2 regions of the Crassaminicella indica genome follow, and region 1 is predicted to be linked to the other one. Evidence: a T-box and tRNA genes for the amino acid it is inferred to sense, from the RefSeq annotation. Region 1 holds a T-box; the other holds one or more tRNA genes.
The links. A T-box is a leader RNA that pairs with one kind of tRNA and senses whether it is charged. The one in region 1 lies ahead of trpS (tryptophan--tRNA ligase), so its partner is inferred to be a tRNA-Trp.
Positions count from the first base shown of each region.

Region 2: it encodes a tRNA-Trp, which carries the amino acid that the T-box ahead of trpS (tryptophan--tRNA ligase) is inferred to sense. The anticodon was not compared.

Region 1 covers NZ_CP078093.1:991,228-1,000,047, forward strand. Annotated here, with positions in the region: gene KVH43_RS04770 (SigB/SigF/SigG family RNA polymerase sigma factor) at 1-736, shown strand, start outside; gene KVH43_RS04775 (bacteriohemerythrin) at 750-1,169, shown strand; gene KVH43_RS04780 (polyprenyl synthetase family protein) at 1,329-2,297, shown strand; gene KVH43_RS04785 (cache domain-containing protein) at 2,463-2,930, shown strand; T-box leader at 2,942-3,145, shown strand; gene trpS (tryptophan--tRNA ligase) at 3,214-4,221, shown strand; gene KVH43_RS04795 (FprA family A-type flavoprotein) at 4,293-5,453, opposite strand; gene KVH43_RS04800 (tetraprenyl-beta-curcumene synthase family protein) at 5,666-6,727, opposite strand; gene KVH43_RS04805 (uracil-DNA glycosylase) at 6,870-7,439, shown strand; gene KVH43_RS04810 (uracil-DNA glycosylase) at 7,469-8,059, shown strand; gene nifJ (pyruvate:ferredoxin (flavodoxin) oxidoreductase) at 8,240-8,820, shown strand, end outside.
Region 2 covers NZ_CP078093.1:313,462-322,281, reverse strand. Annotated here, with positions in the region: rRNA gene KVH43_RS01670 (23S ribosomal RNA) at 1-999, shown strand, start outside; rRNA gene rrf (5S ribosomal RNA) at 1,087-1,203, shown strand; tRNA gene KVH43_RS01660 (tRNA-Met) at 1,212-1,288, shown strand; tRNA gene KVH43_RS01655 (tRNA-Glu) at 1,299-1,373, shown strand; tRNA gene KVH43_RS01650 (tRNA-Val) at 1,378-1,453, shown strand; tRNA gene KVH43_RS01645 (tRNA-Asp) at 1,470-1,546, shown strand; tRNA gene KVH43_RS01640 (tRNA-Thr) at 1,556-1,630, shown strand; tRNA gene KVH43_RS01635 (tRNA-Gly) at 1,637-1,710, shown strand; tRNA gene KVH43_RS01630 (tRNA-Arg) at 1,715-1,791, shown strand; tRNA gene KVH43_RS01625 (tRNA-Gln) at 1,800-1,875, shown strand; tRNA gene KVH43_RS01620 (tRNA-Lys) at 1,879-1,954, shown strand; tRNA gene KVH43_RS01615 (tRNA-Trp) at 1,974-2,049, shown strand; tRNA gene KVH43_RS01610 (tRNA-Pro) at 2,068-2,144, shown strand; tRNA gene KVH43_RS01605 (tRNA-Ile) at 2,163-2,239, shown strand; tRNA gene KVH43_RS01600 (tRNA-Ile) at 2,250-2,326, shown strand; tRNA gene KVH43_RS01595 (tRNA-Phe) at 2,349-2,424, shown strand; gene KVH43_RS01590 (aminotransferase class IV) at 2,657-3,496, shown strand; gene KVH43_RS01585 (S41 family peptidase) at 3,615-4,847, shown strand; gene KVH43_RS01580 (PDZ domain-containing protein) at 4,954-6,114, shown strand; gene KVH43_RS01575 (sensor domain-containing diguanylate cyclase) at 6,122-7,345, opposite strand; gene uvrB (excinuclease ABC subunit UvrB) at 7,628-8,820, shown strand, end outside.

The DNA of each region.
Region 1 (8,820 bases):
AAAAGAATTGTTTAAATTATACAAAGAAACTAATGATAAAGAAATCCGAGACGAGTTGGTAAATCGATACTTGTATATAGCGGAAATTTTATCAAAAAAATTTGTAAACAAAGGGATTGATTACGAAGATATTTATCAAATTGCATCTCTTGGTCTTATTCTTGCTATTGAGCGTTTTGATTTAAGCAAAGGATTTGAATTTTCAAGCTTTGCAACCCCTACTATTATAGGAGAAATAAAGAAGTATTTCAGAGATAAAGGTTGGAGCATAAGAGTACCCAGGAGGATACAAGAATTATCAAGGAAGATAAATAATGCAAAAATAGTATTGACGCAAAAGCTTCAAAGAACTCCTAAGGTAACAGATATTGCAGATTATTTAGGATGTACTGAAGAACAGGTTTTAGAGGCGATGGATGCAAGTCATCTCTATACACTTAAATCTTTAGATATAAGCTATGACACAAGTGGAGATGATAAGGATTTGCAGCTTAAAGATTTAATTGGAGAAGATGATAAATCCTTTGATCAATTAGAAAATAGTGACTTTTTAAGAAAAAATATAGAGAAATTAAATCAAGTAGAGACTAAAATATTAAAGCTTCGATTTTTCGATAATAAAACTCAATCACAGGTAGCTAAAGTATTAAATGTATCTCAAATGACTGTATCTAGGATGGAAAAGAAGATTATTGATAAATTTAGAAAAGAATTAAATAAAATGGAAATATCATAAGGGGGCAGAAAAAGTGTTTGAATGGAAGGATATATATAAAGTTGATATAGCTGAGATTGATAAGCAGCACAGAAAGCTTTTGGAAATTGGAGGAAAACTTGCTGATTTATTAAAGCTAAAGGATGATATTGATCATTATGATGAAATTGTAGAGATTTTAACAGAATTAAGAGAATATACAGAATATCATTTTGCTCATGAAGAAAAGCTGTTAGAAAAGTATGGATACGATAATCAAAGTCTTAGATTACATAAAAGGCAGCACAAGTCATTTGTAAATAAAATTATTCAGATAGAAAATCAAGATATTGATGAAAAACAAACAGGTATCAAGCTTACTATGTTGGAATTTATTGCTAGTTGGATAGAAAATCATATCTTAAAGACAGATCATGAGTATAAAGATTTTTTTCATGAAAATGGTGTATATTAAAAAATGATAGCCTATGTCTAAAATTTTAGATATAGGTTTATTTTATATTTAACAATAAAAATAAATTAAGCTGAGTATTCTCGGCTTTTTATGTTTATATAGATTAAAATTTGCAAATACTTTCTATAAAGAAGATATAGAAAGTAGGTTAAAAATTTGATGAAGGCAGTAGAAAGTTTAAAAATTCGAGAATTACCAGGGATGAATATAGTAGAAGAGGAATTATATAATTTATTCAAAGATAGCTATGAAAATACATATAATATTTGTAAAAGATTGCTTAGCTCAGGAGGAAAGAGAATCCGCCCTGCTCTTGTTCTTTGTACTGCAGGGTGTTTTGGAGGGGTTACCAAAGAAGCTATTAAGGTTTCTACAGCTTGTGAATGTATTCATATGGCATCTTTGGTTCATGATGATATTATTGATGCATCTATTATGAGGAGGAGTAATCCTACTATAAATGCACAAAAAGGGAATACTACTGCTGTATTAATAGGAGATTATTTGTTTGCTAAAGCTTTTGAAATCCTTTCAAGAAATAGACTTGTAAGAAGTATGGAAGTAATTGTAGATGCTATTAGCAAAATGTGTGATGGAGAAATTTTTCAAAGAGAAAATCTATTTAATTTAGATCAAACACGTGAAGATTATTACTGTCGTATATATCAAAAGACAGGGGTTTTAATTGCTGCATGTACTCAAGTAGGAGCTATTACAGCAGGAGCAGATGAAGAACAAATAAGAGCTTTTAAAGTTTATGGAGAAAATTTAGGCTATGCTTATCAAATTATAGATGATATTTTAGATTTTATAGGAGATGAAAAAATATTAGGCAAGCCAGTGGGAAGTGATTTAAGAGAAGGGAATATCACTCTGCCTATATTAAAATTAATAAAGAATGAGAAACATAAGGAATGGATGAAGAAAATATTGAAAAAAGGAAGGATTACAGAAAGTTATAATGAGATATTAAGACTTTTAAAGGATAGCGATGCTTTAGATGAAGCCTTTTGTGAAGCAGAATATTGTGCAGAAAAAGCTCAGGAATCATTAGAGAGCATAGAGGATTCTGTTTATAAGGATATGCTTTTAAATATTGCTGATCAGATATTGGTAAGAAAGTATTAATCCCTTGTTTGAAGCAAGGGGTTTTTAATGTATAATTAAATTAAGTTAAAGTTTATAATATTAAAGCTATATGATATTATAAAAAATATAGGAAATATATTACGAAAGCTAGTATGGTTTAACTAAAGGGGTGATTATCTGAAAAAATGTATAAGATATTTTTTTATGATATTGTTAATAAGCACATTAATAATAAATTTAGCAGGCTGTAAAGTAACTCTAAAGGCAGGAATTATAAATAATGAAGATAAGATAGAAACAAATGAAAATGAACAGGTAGAAATAGTAAAAGAAAAGCTAGATGCTTTATGCAGTAAATTAATAGATGCAGATGAAGAAAATATTAATAAAGCTTTAAAAGAGTTTCAAGAAAATACATTAAAAGATGTAGAAAATGTATATTTTGCAAAAGAGGATTCAAAAAAGCTTTATATATATCCTAATTTAGGATTACCAGAGGACTATGATCCTACAAAAAGACCTTGGTATGAAAAAGCAAAAGAAGATGAATACTATATAAATGAATATATAGATTCTGTAAAAAATAATAATATGCTTACTGTATCAAAAGCATTATATAAGGATAAAGTATTTGTTGGTGTAGTAGGCTTAGATTTAATAATAAAAAAATAGTATTTAAATAATATAAAGCAATGATGAAGAGTAGTACATATAAAAAAGGTTAAAGCGATTTAGGGATAGTGAGAGCCTAATACCAATATTTGTATGGAATGGACTTCGGAGTGTAAATCTGAAAAGTTAGTAGGATTTAACGGATATCCACCGTTATAGGATTAAGAGGACATTTGTCAATTAGAGTGGTACCGCGGGTAAGGCTCGTCTCTATTATTATAGAGGCGAGTTTTTTGAATACAAGCTTAAAAATTATATATAAAAAATAGGAGGAAAAAATAATATGGATGAGAAAAAAGTTATATTTAGTGGTGCACAGCCTTCAGGAAAATTAACTCTAGGTAATTATCTTGGAGCGTTAAAAAATTGGGTAGCCCTTCAAGATGAGTATAATTGTTATTATTGTATTGTGGATTTACATGCGATTACTGTACCACAAGAAGCAAAGGTTTTGAGAAAAAATACAATTGATGCATTGGCTCAATATATGGCATGTGGATTAGACCCAGAGAAGAGTACAATTTTTATTCAATCTCATGTAAGTGCTCATGCAGAATTAAATTGGGTATTAAATGCGATTACGTATATGGGTGAGTTAAATAGAATGACTCAATTCAAGGAAAAATCTAAAAAGAATGAAGCAAACTTAAATGGTGCATTGTTTACTTATCCAGTACTTATGGCTGCTGATATTTTATTATATCAAACAGATCTTGTTCCTGTTGGGGAAGATCAAAAGCAGCATTTGGAATTGGCTAGGAATTTAGCACAAAGATTTAACAATAGATATAGTGATACTTTTAAAGTACCAGATCCTTATATTCCTAAGGTAGGAGCTAGAATTATGAGTCTTCAAGAGCCTACAAAGAAAATGTCTAAGTCTGATGAAAATGTTAATGGCTTTATAGGGTTAGTTGAAGATGCTGATTCTATTGCAAGAAAAGTAAAAAGAGCTGTAACTGATTCATTAGGAGTAGTAAAATATTCAGATGAGCAGCCAGGGATTAAAAATTTACTTACTATATATTCTAAGCTTTCAGGAAAAAGTGTTGAAGAGATTGAAAGCATGTATGAAGGAAAAGGGTATGGAGAATTTAAACAGGATACAGCTGAAGTTATTGTTGAAGGATTAAGACCTATAAGAGAAAAATATGAGGATTTATTAAAAAATAAGGATTATTTAGAAAATATTTATGCTGAAGGAGCAGAAAAGGCAGAAAGAGTTGCTAGAAAAACATTAAGAAAGGTTTATAAGAAGGTTGGATTCGTTCCAAGAAAATTTATTTATTAACAATGCACTGTAAAAACAAGAAACCCTCCAGAATTATTTTCCTAGAGGGTTTCTTATTTTTATAGAGGTTTTTAAAGCTTTTCTTTTAATAGTTCAATCATTTTATTTAAATCTTCTCGATTTGGTATATAATTTATTTTAATATTATCTTCAACTTTAAAACCTGCCTCTGTTAATGCATCAGCTATTTGCTTTATGCTTTGGCCTCCCCAGCCATAAGAACCAAAGGCAATTGCTTTTCTATTCTTTGGTGCTAATCCTTTTAAATAAGTAAGAAAACCAGCTGTATTTGGCATCATATTGTTATTTAGAGTAGGAGAACCAACACAGATGTATTCAGAAGTAATTATGTCCGTCATAATATCTGAAATATGATTTGTTTGAAGATTTTTAAGTATAGTTTTATATCCTTTATCTTCAAAAGCCTGCTGAATTTTACTTGCTATTTTTTTAGTTGAATTCCACATAGTATCATATACGATTACAGCTTTCTTTTCTGTTTTATTAGATGCCCATTTAGTATATTCCTCTACTATTTTTGAAATATGCTCTCTCCAAATAAGTCCATGGCTTGTAGCAATCATTTTTATATCTAATCCTGATACCGATTTTAATACATTTTGAACTTGTGTTCCATAGGGAAGCACAATATTTGCATAATATTTTTTTGCTTCCTCCATTACTACTTCAAAAGAATACATATCATCAAATCTTTCAGTAGAAGCGATATGCTGTCCAAATGCATCATTTGAGAATAATATTTTTTCCTGTGGTATATAGCAGACCATATTATCTGGCCAGTGAACCATTGGAGTAAGAATAAATTCTAATGTTCTTTTTCCTAAGCTTAAATGTTCTCCACTTTTTATAATTTTAAAATTCCAATTTTTTTTATAATGTGCTTTTAAGCCATTTAATCCATTTGGACTTGTTATTACAGTTGCGTTTTTAGCAAGCTCTAGTATTTTAGGTAGTGATCCTGAATGATCCATCTCTACATGGTTGGATACTATATAATCTATTTTGCTAGGATCAATTATTTTAGATACTCTATCTAATAATTCATCTGCAAAAAGTCCTTTTACAGTATCTATAAGGGTTATTTTCTCATCAATTATTAAGTATGCATTATAGCTAGATCCTCTTTGTGTCAAGTAGCCGTGAAAATTTCTTAAATCCCAATCAATGGCTCCTACCCAATAAATGTCTTTTTTCAGTTCTACAGGTTGCAATTTTATACCTCCTCAAAATCTTCATTGCTTAGTTATATCGAAGCATTTATAAGATTTTCAAATTTACTTATACACTATTATTATACACATTTATTTAGTTCCTAAACTTTTTGATTTAGTGTTATAAATATAAATTGATAATTTCTTATAGATAAACAAAATCAATGTTGTTTGAACGAAGTGAGTTTTGAAGTTGTTTAATTATATCTTAATTATTTTATTATTTTTTTTCTTCTCAGTAATTTGCAGGAAGTATATAAAATGTTTGTAGTATAGGATGATTTTTTTAATATGCTTTTAGCAATGATTTTTTCTTCTTTGAAATTTGTTTTTGGGTCAGAAAGATACATTGATAGAAGTCCTTCTATGACAGTTATGTGAAAAAGTGGATTTTGTAAATACTTAGATCTATTCAAAGCTTGCTTCAAAAAATATATAAGTCGTTTTTCTTTTTCTTTATTATTTTTATAATAGGATATAAAGTTTAAATCTCCTGTAGCTAAATCTTCTCTTTCATCAATAAAATAATCTAATAATATATGAAGACCGCATATATAAGGGAAATATGCATTTATTATGTTTTCTATGTGTTTTTTATCTAAATTTTTTTCTTTGCTTATTGTGCAGAGTAGAAAAATTCCTAGTGTTGAACCTGCTGCAGCAGAAAATTCCCAAATAGATAAGTTATCATATAAATGAAGATAATGACTTGCCCAGTCATTCAATGATTTTTCTCTTTTATGCTTTTGGATATGCTTGTAGCTTTGCATTTCACTATATAATTTTCCTAAGAATAAAGCTGTGCTTTGAATTAAATGAAAGCTAGGGAGTGTTTTTATATAGTTTTTACATGTTTTTACTAAATTATATAGGTAGCCTCCATCTTCCTTGTAAGGATAGTACTTATAATAATCATGAAAAACATTATCTGGCTTTAAGCTATCTGTAATTGCATAATGAAGCTGTAAAAAAGATTTTTCATTTTTTACTCCAACATTATCACATAGATTATCAAGATAATCACTGATTGTTTGAAGGGCTACAATAAATTGAATGAGCTTTTTATCAACATGACCATAGTATAAGCTGTAAATACATCCTCCTTGAGAGTGAAAAGATTTCTTTTGTATACTTGATATAGCTTGATAGGATAATGTGGTATTAGGAATTATACTAGCTGATTTTTCCCAGTACATTAATTCTTTTTTTACTTGTGGAAATACTTTTTTTACAAAATTATAAATAGTTTTCGATTGATAAATGGGTTTGATCATATAGCTCATTCCTTTATATATTTTTTTGTTAATGATGTTTATATAATAAGTATAAAATATGCTATATCTATAGTATTTTAAACAAAAGAATGTAAATTTATGCTATTATAATGATAAGAAATCATTTTTAGGGGCGGATTTTATGTATACTTTAGAAGAAGTAAAAGCTTTTGTTTATGGGTGCAAAAAATGTAAACTCCATAAGGGTAGGACAAAGGTTGTTTTTGGACAGGGAAATAAAAATGCAGATATTATGTTTGTAGGAGAAGGGCCAGGATATTATGAGGACAAGGAGGGAGTAGCTTTTATAGGACCTGCAGGACAGCTCCTTACTAAAGCTATTGAAGCGATAGGCTTTACAAGAGATGAGGTATATATTGCAAATATTGTAAAATGCAGACCCCCTAACAATAGAAATCCTGAGAAGGATGAAATGCAAGCTTGTATTCCTTATCTAAGATGGCAAGTAAAATTGATAAAGCCTAGTATTATCGTATGTTTAGGAAAAATAGCTGCTATTAATATTATTGATACGAATTTAAAAATTACACAAGATAGAGGAAAGTGGCATTGTAAAAAAGACATATGGATTTTGCCAACATACCATCCTTCAGCAGTACTTCGAGATGCGCTTAAAAAAAGGCCTTTTTGGGAAGACTTTAAAAAAGTGAAGGAGAAATATGAAGAATTAAAAGAACAAGAAAATAAGTAGATTATAATGATATAGGAAGGATGTTTTTGTTGAAGGAAAAACAAATAGAAGAACTCAATAAAAAAATATTAGACGAACATAAAGATAAGGAAATTGTATTAGGAAATGGAAGTATTAATAGTGCAATAGTTCTTATAGGAGAAGCTCCTGGAGCAAAAGAGGTAGAGGAGAAATTACCATTTGTAGGTCAAGCAGGAAAACATCTTGAAGAATTTCTTAATATTTTAGAATTGGATAGAGGTGAACTTTATATTACTAATACAGTGAAGTTTAGACCGACAAGAAAAAGCAGTAAAACAGGGCGTGAAATAAATAGAGCTCCATCTAAAAAAGAGATAGAGGACTTTAAAGAATATCTTTTTGATGAGATTGATATTATAAAACCTAAAGTAATTGTTACTCTTGGAAATGTACCATTGAAAACTATGATGAGTAATGAAAATAACAAAATTGGAGAGCTTCATGGAAAAAATATTAAAGTAAACATAAAGAATAAGGAATATGATTTATTTCCTTTATATCATCCTGCAGCAGTTATCTATAGAAGGGAACTAAAAGAAGTATATATAGATGATTTAAAAAAGTTGAAAAAATTTAAAGAAAGTACATTAAAAGACTAGGGTACGAAGTATATTATCCTAGTCTTTTAATTTAATTTAATAATATGGTGTAAAAGCAGTAAAATGTGATTTTATGTATTATAATCCTAAAAAAGTAAACAATAAGCATTAGATACTGAAATAATCTGATATAAATATGAAAACAATAATTAAGTAGATTGATAAAAAGGAGGATCAAGAATGACAAAAAAGATGAAGACAATGGATGGGAATGAAGCTGCAGCTTATGTATCTTATGCTTTTACAGAAGTAGCAGCAATTTTTCCTATTACCCCTTCTTCTCCTATGGCAGAGAAAGTGGACGAATGGGCTGCTAAAGGAAAAAAGAATTTGTTTGGACAGCCTGTAAAGGTTTCAGAGCTTCAATCTGAAGCAGGTGCTGCAGGAGCTATGCATGGATCTTTGCAAGGAGGAGCGTTGACTACTACTTATACAGCATCTCAAGGATTGCTTTTGATGATTCCAAATATGTATAAAATGGCTGGTGAATTACTTCCAGGGGTATTTCATGTAAGTGCTAGAGCGTTGGCAACTCACGCATTATCTATATTTGGAGATCATCAGGATGTTATGGCAGCAAGACAAAGTGGTTTTGCATTACTTGCATCTAGTAGTGTACAGGAAGTTATTGATTTAGGAGGAATCGCTCATCTAGCTGCTATAAAGTCTAGAGTACCATTTTTACATTTCTTTGATGGATTTAGAACTTCTCACGAAATTCAAAAGGTAGAATTAATCGATTATGAAGATTTTAGAAAATT
Region 2 (8,820 bases), 680 kb from region 1:
GGCGGCCGTAACTATAACGGTCCTAAGGTAGCGAAATTCCTTGTCGGGTAAGTTCCGACCCGCACGAAAGGCGTAACGATTTGGGCACTGTCTCAACAATAGACTCGGTGAAATTGTAGTACCGGTGAAGATGCCGGTTACCCGCAGCAGGACGGAAAGACCCCGTGGAGCTTTACTGTAGCCTGACACTGGATTTTGGTATTACATGTACAGGATAGGTGGGAGACTGAGAAGCATGCACGCCAGTGTGTGTGGAGTCGACGTTGGGATACCACTCTTGTAATACTGAAGTTCTAACCATAAGCTGTGAATCCAGCTTTGGGACACTGTCAGGTGGGCAGTTTGACTGGGGCGGTCGCCTCCTAAAGAGTAACGGAGGCGCCCAAAGGTTCCCTCAGCGCGGTCGGAAATCGCGCGAAGAGTGCAAAGGCAGAAGGGAGCTTGATTGCGAGACACACAGGTCGAGCAAGGACGAAAGTCGGGCTTAGTGATCCGGTGGTTCCGAGTGGAAGGGCCATCGCTCAACGGATAAAAGCTACCCCGGGGATAACAGGCTTATCTCCCCCAAGAGTCCACATCGACGGGGAGGTTTGGCACCTCGATGTCGGCTCGTCTCATCCTGGGGCTGAAGTAGGTCCCAAGGGTTGGGCTGTTCGCCCATTAAAGAGGCACGCGAGCTGGGTTCAGAACGTCGTGAGACAGTTCGGTCCCTATCCGCTGTGGGCGTAGGAAATTTGAGAGGAGCTGTCCTTAGTACGAGAGGACCGGGATGGACGTACCTCTGGTGCATCAGTTGTCACGCCAGTGGCACAGCTGAGTAGCTATGTACGGAAGGGATAAGCGCTGAAGGCATCTAAGCGCGAAGCCCCCCTTAAGATAAGATTTCCCATGGAGTTAATCCAGTAAGACCCCAGAAAGACGATCTGGTTGATAGGTCGGAGGTGTAAGGGCAGTAATGTCTTTAGCTGACCGATACTAATAGGTCGAGGGCTTGACCAAAATATGCATTGTTTAGTTTTGAGGGTATAAAAAAGTGGTTGACAAATCGTGAAAAACAAGATAAAATATATCTTGTCCTCAAAAAAATCCAGTGGCAATAGCGAAGGGGTCACACCTGTTCCCATACCGAACACAGAAGTTAAGCCCTTCAGCGCTGATGGTACTTAGGCGGAGACGCCTTGGGAGAGTAGGTCGTCGCTGGTTGAAGGTGGGGCGGCGTAGCTTAGTTGGCTAGAGCGTCCGGTTCATACCCGGAAGGTCGGTGGTTCGAGTCCACTCGCCGCTACCAAATAAAATATGGCCCATTGGTCAAGCGGTCAAGACACCGCCCTTTCACGGCGGTAACCCGGGTTCGATTCCCGGATGGGTCACCATTTTGGGCGCATAGCTCAGCTGGGAGAGCACCTGCCTTACAAGCAGGGGGTCATAGGTTCGATCCCTATTGCGCCCACCATTAAAATTTTAATTATGGCCCGGTAGTTCAGTTGGTTAGAATGCCAGCCTGTCACGCTGGAGGTCGAGGGTTCGAGCCCCTTCCGGGTCGCCAAATTAATTTGCTGGTGTGGCTCAACGGTAGAGCAGCTGACTTGTAATCAGCAGGTTGGGGGTTCGATTCCCTTCGCCAGCTCCAAAATATGCGGATGTAGTTCAATGGTAGAACTCCAGCCTTCCAAGCTGGTAGCGTGGGTTCGATTCCCATCATCCGCTCCAATAAGGGTTCATAGCTCAGTTGGATAGAGCAACGGCCTTCTAAGCCGTGTGTCCGGGGTTCGAGTCCCTGTGGACCCGCCATGAAGTACTGGGGTATCGCCAAGTCGGTAAGGCACCAGACTTTGACTCTGGCATTCGTAGGTTCGAGTCCTGCTACCCCAGCCATGAGACCCATTAGCTCAGTCGGTAGAGCACTTGACTTTTAATCAAGGTGTCCCGCGTTCGAGCCGCGGATGGGTCACCAAATCTTTATCCACATTTGGAGGGGTATAGCTCAGTTGGTAGAGCAGTGGTCTCCAAAACCACGTGCCGAGGGTTCGAGTCCTTCTGCCCCTGCCAGTGTTTAACATAAATTATCGAGGTGTAGCGCAGTTTGGTAGCGCATCTGGTTTGGGACCAGAGGGCCGCGGGTTCAAATCCTGCCACCTCGACCATTTCAAAAATTTAATTAAGGGCTTGTAGCTCAGGTGGTTAGAGCGCACGCCTGATAAGCGTGAGGTCGGAGGTTCGAGTCCTCCCAAGCCCACCATTTTGTATGAGGGCCTTTAGCTCAGTTGGTTAGAGCGTCCGGCTCATAACCGGCAGGTCCGGGGTTCGAGTCCCTGAAGGCCCACCATAATAATATAAATTAATAATTTGCCCAGATAGCTCAGTCGGTAGAGCAGGGGACTGAAAATCCCCGTGTCGGTGGTTCGATTCCGCCTCTGGGCACCATTTGAAATAGCAAGCATATTCTGCTTGCTATTTACTTTTTGTTTAAGTTTATACTTCTTTGCTTATCTTGGAGGATGAATGAGCCTAATATATTAGACATATCGAATGTCTAATATGTTATAATATAAGCATAAAGTGTTTATTGACAAATAAATAGAGCATGAGGTCATATAGCTTATCAAACTAGGATATTTATGATTCACATAAAATATTTCATGATGAGGTGATGAATATGAAGTCTGAAGCTTTTTTAGATTATTATATTTATAATGGGAAAGTATATGATTCGAAAAATATGGAAGGGTTTGAAGCAATCGGCTCTCCTGTTATTTATGAAGTAATTAGAATAATTGAAGGTGTTCCATTATTTTTAGAGGAGCATTTGGAAAGAATGAGAAAATCTGCATTGCTTTTGGGGCTTCATATTCAAAAGGAAGATAAAACTGTTACAGATGAAATAAATAAGCTCATTGTTATGAATAAATGTAAAAATATAAATGTAAAACTTCTTTGCAGTAGGGTAAATGAAACAAAGCAGGATTTTTTGGTTTATTTTATTAAAAGTTATTATCCTGAAAGGGAAGTTTATGAAAGAGGAATACATACTATTTTATATTATTCTGAAAGAGAAAATCCAAATGCAAAAGTTTTGAATATATCTTTTAGAGAAAATATCAATAAAAAAATTAAGGAAAATAATGCTTTTGAAGCTTTATTGGTGAATGAGGAAGGAATCATTACAGAAGGAAGTCGATCTAATATGTTTTTTGTAAAAGGAGGAGAGGTATTTACAGCTCCTGCAAAAGATGTATTGTTAGGAGTTACAAGAAATCGCATTATGAAGGTTTGTAAAGCTTTAAATATTCCTGTAATAGAGAAAGCTATTTCTGTAAAGGATATAATCTGTTTAGATGGAGCTTTTATGAGTGGGACTTCTGTAAATGTATTGCCAATTAGTAGTATTGGTAAGATTCAGCTGGATTCTGTTTATAATAGAGTTATTGATAAAATTGCAAAAGGTTATATACAGCAGATGAAAAGTTATATTCAAGCAAAAAAACAGATGGTATAATAATAAGTGAACTTTTTATGAAGAGTTTGTTATATTCGTTTTTCTTTGAGAATAAAATATTTATGTAGCACAAAATTTAATAGGTTGTTTGATAAAAATTGAATTCGGGGTGAATTTTATGATCAGTAAAAGAAGAGCAATAATAGGAGCTATGATACTTGTACTCATAACAGGAATACTTACCTTTACAGTGACAAATATAGTTGGATTAACTATAGGAGAAAAGGTTATTATTTCTAAACAAAATTATGAATATTTTAAGGATCTTAATAAAAAGTATAGCAAAATGTTGTATTTAAAGGATTACATAGAAAAAAATTATTATGTACCAGTAGATGAGAGTAAATTTGAAGATGGTATCATTAAAGGACTGTTTGAATCATTAGATGACCCATATTCTGTCTACATGAATAAAAGAGAATTTGTTAACTTTATGGAGCATACAAAGGGAAGCTATGATGGTATTGGTGTGATTATGACTCGTGGAGAGGATGGTTTTATTACTGTTGTAGCACCTATAGAGGATACGCCGGGAGAGAGAGCTGGAATTAAAACAGGAGATAAAATTATCAAGGTAAATGATAAGGATGTAACAGCAGCGACAGCAGAAAAATTGAATGAAGCTGTCAATATGATTAAGGGAAAACACGGTACAAAGGTAAATTTAACTATTATCAGACCTGGAAAAAAAGAACCATTTACTGTTGCGATTACAAGAGAAGAGATTAGATTGACACCAGTAAAATCAAGAATATTAGAGAATGATATAGGTTATATAAGAATTACTATGTTTGATGAAAAATCAGCAGAAGAATTTATGAAGCATCTTGATGACCTTGAAAAGAAAAATATAAAGGGACTTATTATTGACCTTAGAAATAATCCAGGAGGATTATTAGATGAATGTGTAAAAATTGCAGATCGACTTTTAGGAGAGCAGGATATTGTCTATACTCAAGATAGAGCAGGTAATCGTGATTATAAAAAATCAGATAAAAATAAAGTAGATTATCCTTTTGTACTCCTTGTAAATGGAGGAAGTGCGAGTGCATCAGAGATTTTATCAGGTGCTGTAAAGGATACAAAATCAGGAACACTTATTGGGACAACAACCTTTGGAAAAGGAATAGTACAGCAGATTATACCGCTTAAGGATGGAAGTGGCTTTAGGTTAACTACAGCTCAATACTTTACACCAAATGGAACTTATATTCATGGAAAAGGGATTAAACCAGATATTGTGATTGATCTGCCAGAGGCATTAAAGGATAAAATTGATATAACTGATGAGGAAGATGTACAGCTTCAAAAGGGTATTGAAGTATTGAAAAAGAAAATAAATAAACAGTAAAGAATAAGCAGAAAAATATTGATGTCAAGGAGACATCAATATTTTTCGTATATAGATGTGATTTATAATGTTCATGTGACAATAGCCTAGAAGGAAGGGGAAATTTTTGACTGTATTTTTAAAATTATTACGAATGGCTTTTTTAACTTTATCAAATATAATTTTAAATCCAATTTTTTGGATAGCTATTTTTTTAGTTTATATTCAGTATAGAAGAATAAACAAGATGAGAATACAGATCCTCGGGAAAAATAATCAATCAGCAAGGACTATGACAATGCGTTCAACTATAGCAGGAATTATAGGTGGAATAGCAGGGACTATAGTGATGAGATTTATTGGTATTACGATTCATATAAAGGATTTTTATTATGTACTGCCTTTAGCTATTGTACTTATGCTCATAAATATTCGGTATATATGTTTTTCCTATTCAGGGGGATTATTATGTTTATTTAGTTTAGCATTTGGATTTTTGCATTTAGATGTATCAGGGATGATGGCTATTGTAGCAGTGCTTCATTTGATTGAAAGTATACTTATATATTTTGATGGATATAAAGATGCTTTACCTATATTTTTGAAAGATAAAAAATATGGGGTAATTGGTGGTTTTTATTTGCAGCGATTTTGGCCTATTCCATTTATTGTTCCATTTCCAATGCAAATGGCTACAGTAGTTGCAGCTCTTGGGTATGGTGATATATCATTAGGGAATGTACCAAAAGATAAGTGTAAGGTATCTGCTAAAAGATTATTGCTTTATAGTACTATATTGCTTTTATTATCTATCCTTTCTACTAAAATATATATTTTTAAGTGGATTGCTGCGATATTTTCACCTGTAGGACACGAATACTTAATCATTTATGGACAAAAGGAAGAAAAAAGAAAAACACCTCTTTTTAGAAGACATAGCAGAGGGGTTACTGTACTAGATGTAAATAAAGATGGTGTAGGAGAGAGGATGGGAATAAAACGTGGAGATGTAATAGTTAGAATGAATAGTTATTGGATTAATCATCAAGAGGAGCTAGAAGCTATATTAAAGGAAAATCCACAATATATATGGATGCAGGTTATTGATAAAGGAGGAAAGATCAATACCTTTACGTATAAAGATTATCAAAGAGGGATAAATAGTTTAGATATTGTAATTGTACCTATAGATATACAGTTTGTTTTTGATATACAAAATACTAGTTGTATTTTGAAAAAGATTACAAATGGAATAAAAAATAAATTTTCAAAGAAAAAAAACATGTAAAATAAAACTACATGTTTTTTTTTCTTGCTTTGTTTTGATACATTCTAGTATCAGCTATCTTTAATAGTTCTTTTTTATTATGGGTATCCTTTGGATATGCTGCAATACCATAGCTGAATTGAACATAAAAATCATGCTCATCAAAGGTTAATGGTGTGTGATTAATGATATTTGATATTGATTCCATTTTGTTTTTTACTTGTTCATCTGTAGCATTTAAAAATATTAATATGAATTCATCACCACCAAATCTTCCTAAAATATCTGATGTTCTTATATTTTTTTTTAATATATTAGCAAAATGTTTGATTGCCATATCTCCTGCTAAATGACCATATAAATCATTCATATGCTTTAGATTGTTTAGATCCACAATACACAAACAGAATTGTTCATTATATCTTTGTGCTCTATGATAAATGTTGCTAAATAGTTCATCAAAATAATGCCTATGGTATACTTTTGTTAATCCATCATATCGAGATAAAAATAATGTTTTTTCAAAAAGCAGTACATTTTTAATAGCAACGGCAAGCTGTCCTATTAGGTATTCCATTACAACTACATCTTCTTCATTAAAGATATGCTCTTTATTAAGACTATTTACGTTGATTATTCCATATAATTCTTCATCAATAATGATAGGGGTACAAATGGTAGAGGTTATATTTGAAGTATATGCATCCTTTAATAAATTATAATGAGATTTTGTCATGGTTTTATGATTAAATAATGAAGGATTTTCTATAATAGTTGATTTTCGGTAATCGCTTCTGTTTAAAAAGGTTTCATCAATTGAAAGCTTTATTTTAGAAACCTTAGATAGATCAAAACCAACGGCTGCCTTAAACTCAAATAAGCCTTCATCATTTTTGATGAGAACACTTGCTGTATCTGCTTTATCTAGGATTTGAACTGTACTGTTTACAAAAAGCTGTAATAGTTCATTCATATTTTTTATATGGACGATGGAATTACTGATTTGAAGCATGACGTCTTTTATTTCATTATATTTTTGAATTTCTCTATTTTCATTAAACATATTGTTTAAAAGCTGATTTATGGTTTTCAATTTGTGAAAGCAGAATATGCCTATCAGAAGAGCAGTGGTTGTAGGATATAATAATCCAAAATCCATACCACTAAGCTTAAAAAAACTATATATTATGAAAGGAATAAATATAGAGAGTACACAGGATAAAAGATTTTTTTGTGTTACATTTTTGATCACAACATTCACCTACGTTTTTTTATTATTATTCATTATTTAATTATATACTATTCATATTCTCTTGCAAACCATTTCTTAACATAAGGAATATTTTAATCATATACATTATATAGATTCATTGACTTTATAAAATTATAAGGATATAATTGTAAATACGAACAAATGTTTGTGTCCAAAAATTTGTTTATTTTTAGGAGAATTAGATATAGTATAATGAAAGATGTAAATAGAAAGAAAAGGATAATAAAGCTTTATCTATATGAATGATAGAGGTGAATTAAGATGCAACGGTTTGAAATTGTTTCAGAATATAGCCCTACAGGGAATCAACCAAAAGCTATAAAAGATTTAAGTGATGGTATTCATAATGGAATGAAGCATCAGATTCTTTTAGGGGTTACAGGCTCGGGCAAGACGTTTACTATGGCTAATGTGATTGAGAAGGTACAAAAGCCTACTTTAGTAATTGCCCATAACAAAACTTTAGCAGCACAGCTTTGTAGTGAATTTAAAGAATTTTTCCCCAATAATGCTGTTGAATATTTTGTTAGTTATTATGATTATTATCAGCCAGAAGCATATGTAGCTCATACGGATACTTATATAGAAAAAGATGCACAAATAAATGATGAAATAGATAAATTAAGACACTCAGCTACAGCAGCACTTTTTGAACGTAAAGATGTAATTATTGTAGCGAGTGTATCTTGTATATATGGTTTAGGAGATCCTATTGATTACGAAAATCAAGTACTTTCTTTAAGACCGGGAATGATTAAAAGTAGAGATGAAATATTAAAGAAGCTAGTTGAGATTCAATATGTTCGAAATGATATTAATTTTATTCGAGGAACCTTTCGTGTTAGAGGTGATGTGGTGGAAATTTTTCCAGCTGGTGCATCAGAAAATGCTATTAGAGTAGAATTATTTGGAGATGAAATTGATCGAATTACAGAGGTGAATACAGTAACAGGAGAAATCGTGGGACTACGGCATCACATATCTATTTTTCCAGCTTCTCATTATGTAACAACAAAGGAAAAGCTTGAAAAAGCTATTCATGATATAGAAGAGGAATTGAAGGATAGGGTAAAATATTTTAAAGAAAATGAAAAATTGATTGAAGCTCAAAGAATTCAGCAAAGAACTATGTATGATATAGAAATGCTAAGAGAAGTAGGTTTTTGTCAGGGTATTGAAAATTATTCAAGACATATTTCTCAAAGAAAAGCAGGTAGTAGACCATTTACACTTATTGATTATTTTCCAGATGACTTTTTAATTATTGTAGATGAATCTCATGTTACAATTCCTCAGATAAGGGGTATGTATGGGGGGGATAGATCAAGAAAAGAAAATTTGGTTGAATATGGATTTCGTTTGCCATCAGCTTATGATAATAGACCTCTTAATTTTGAAGAATTTGAGGGACTTATTAATCAAATTATTTATGTAAGTGCAACGCCAGGTCCTTA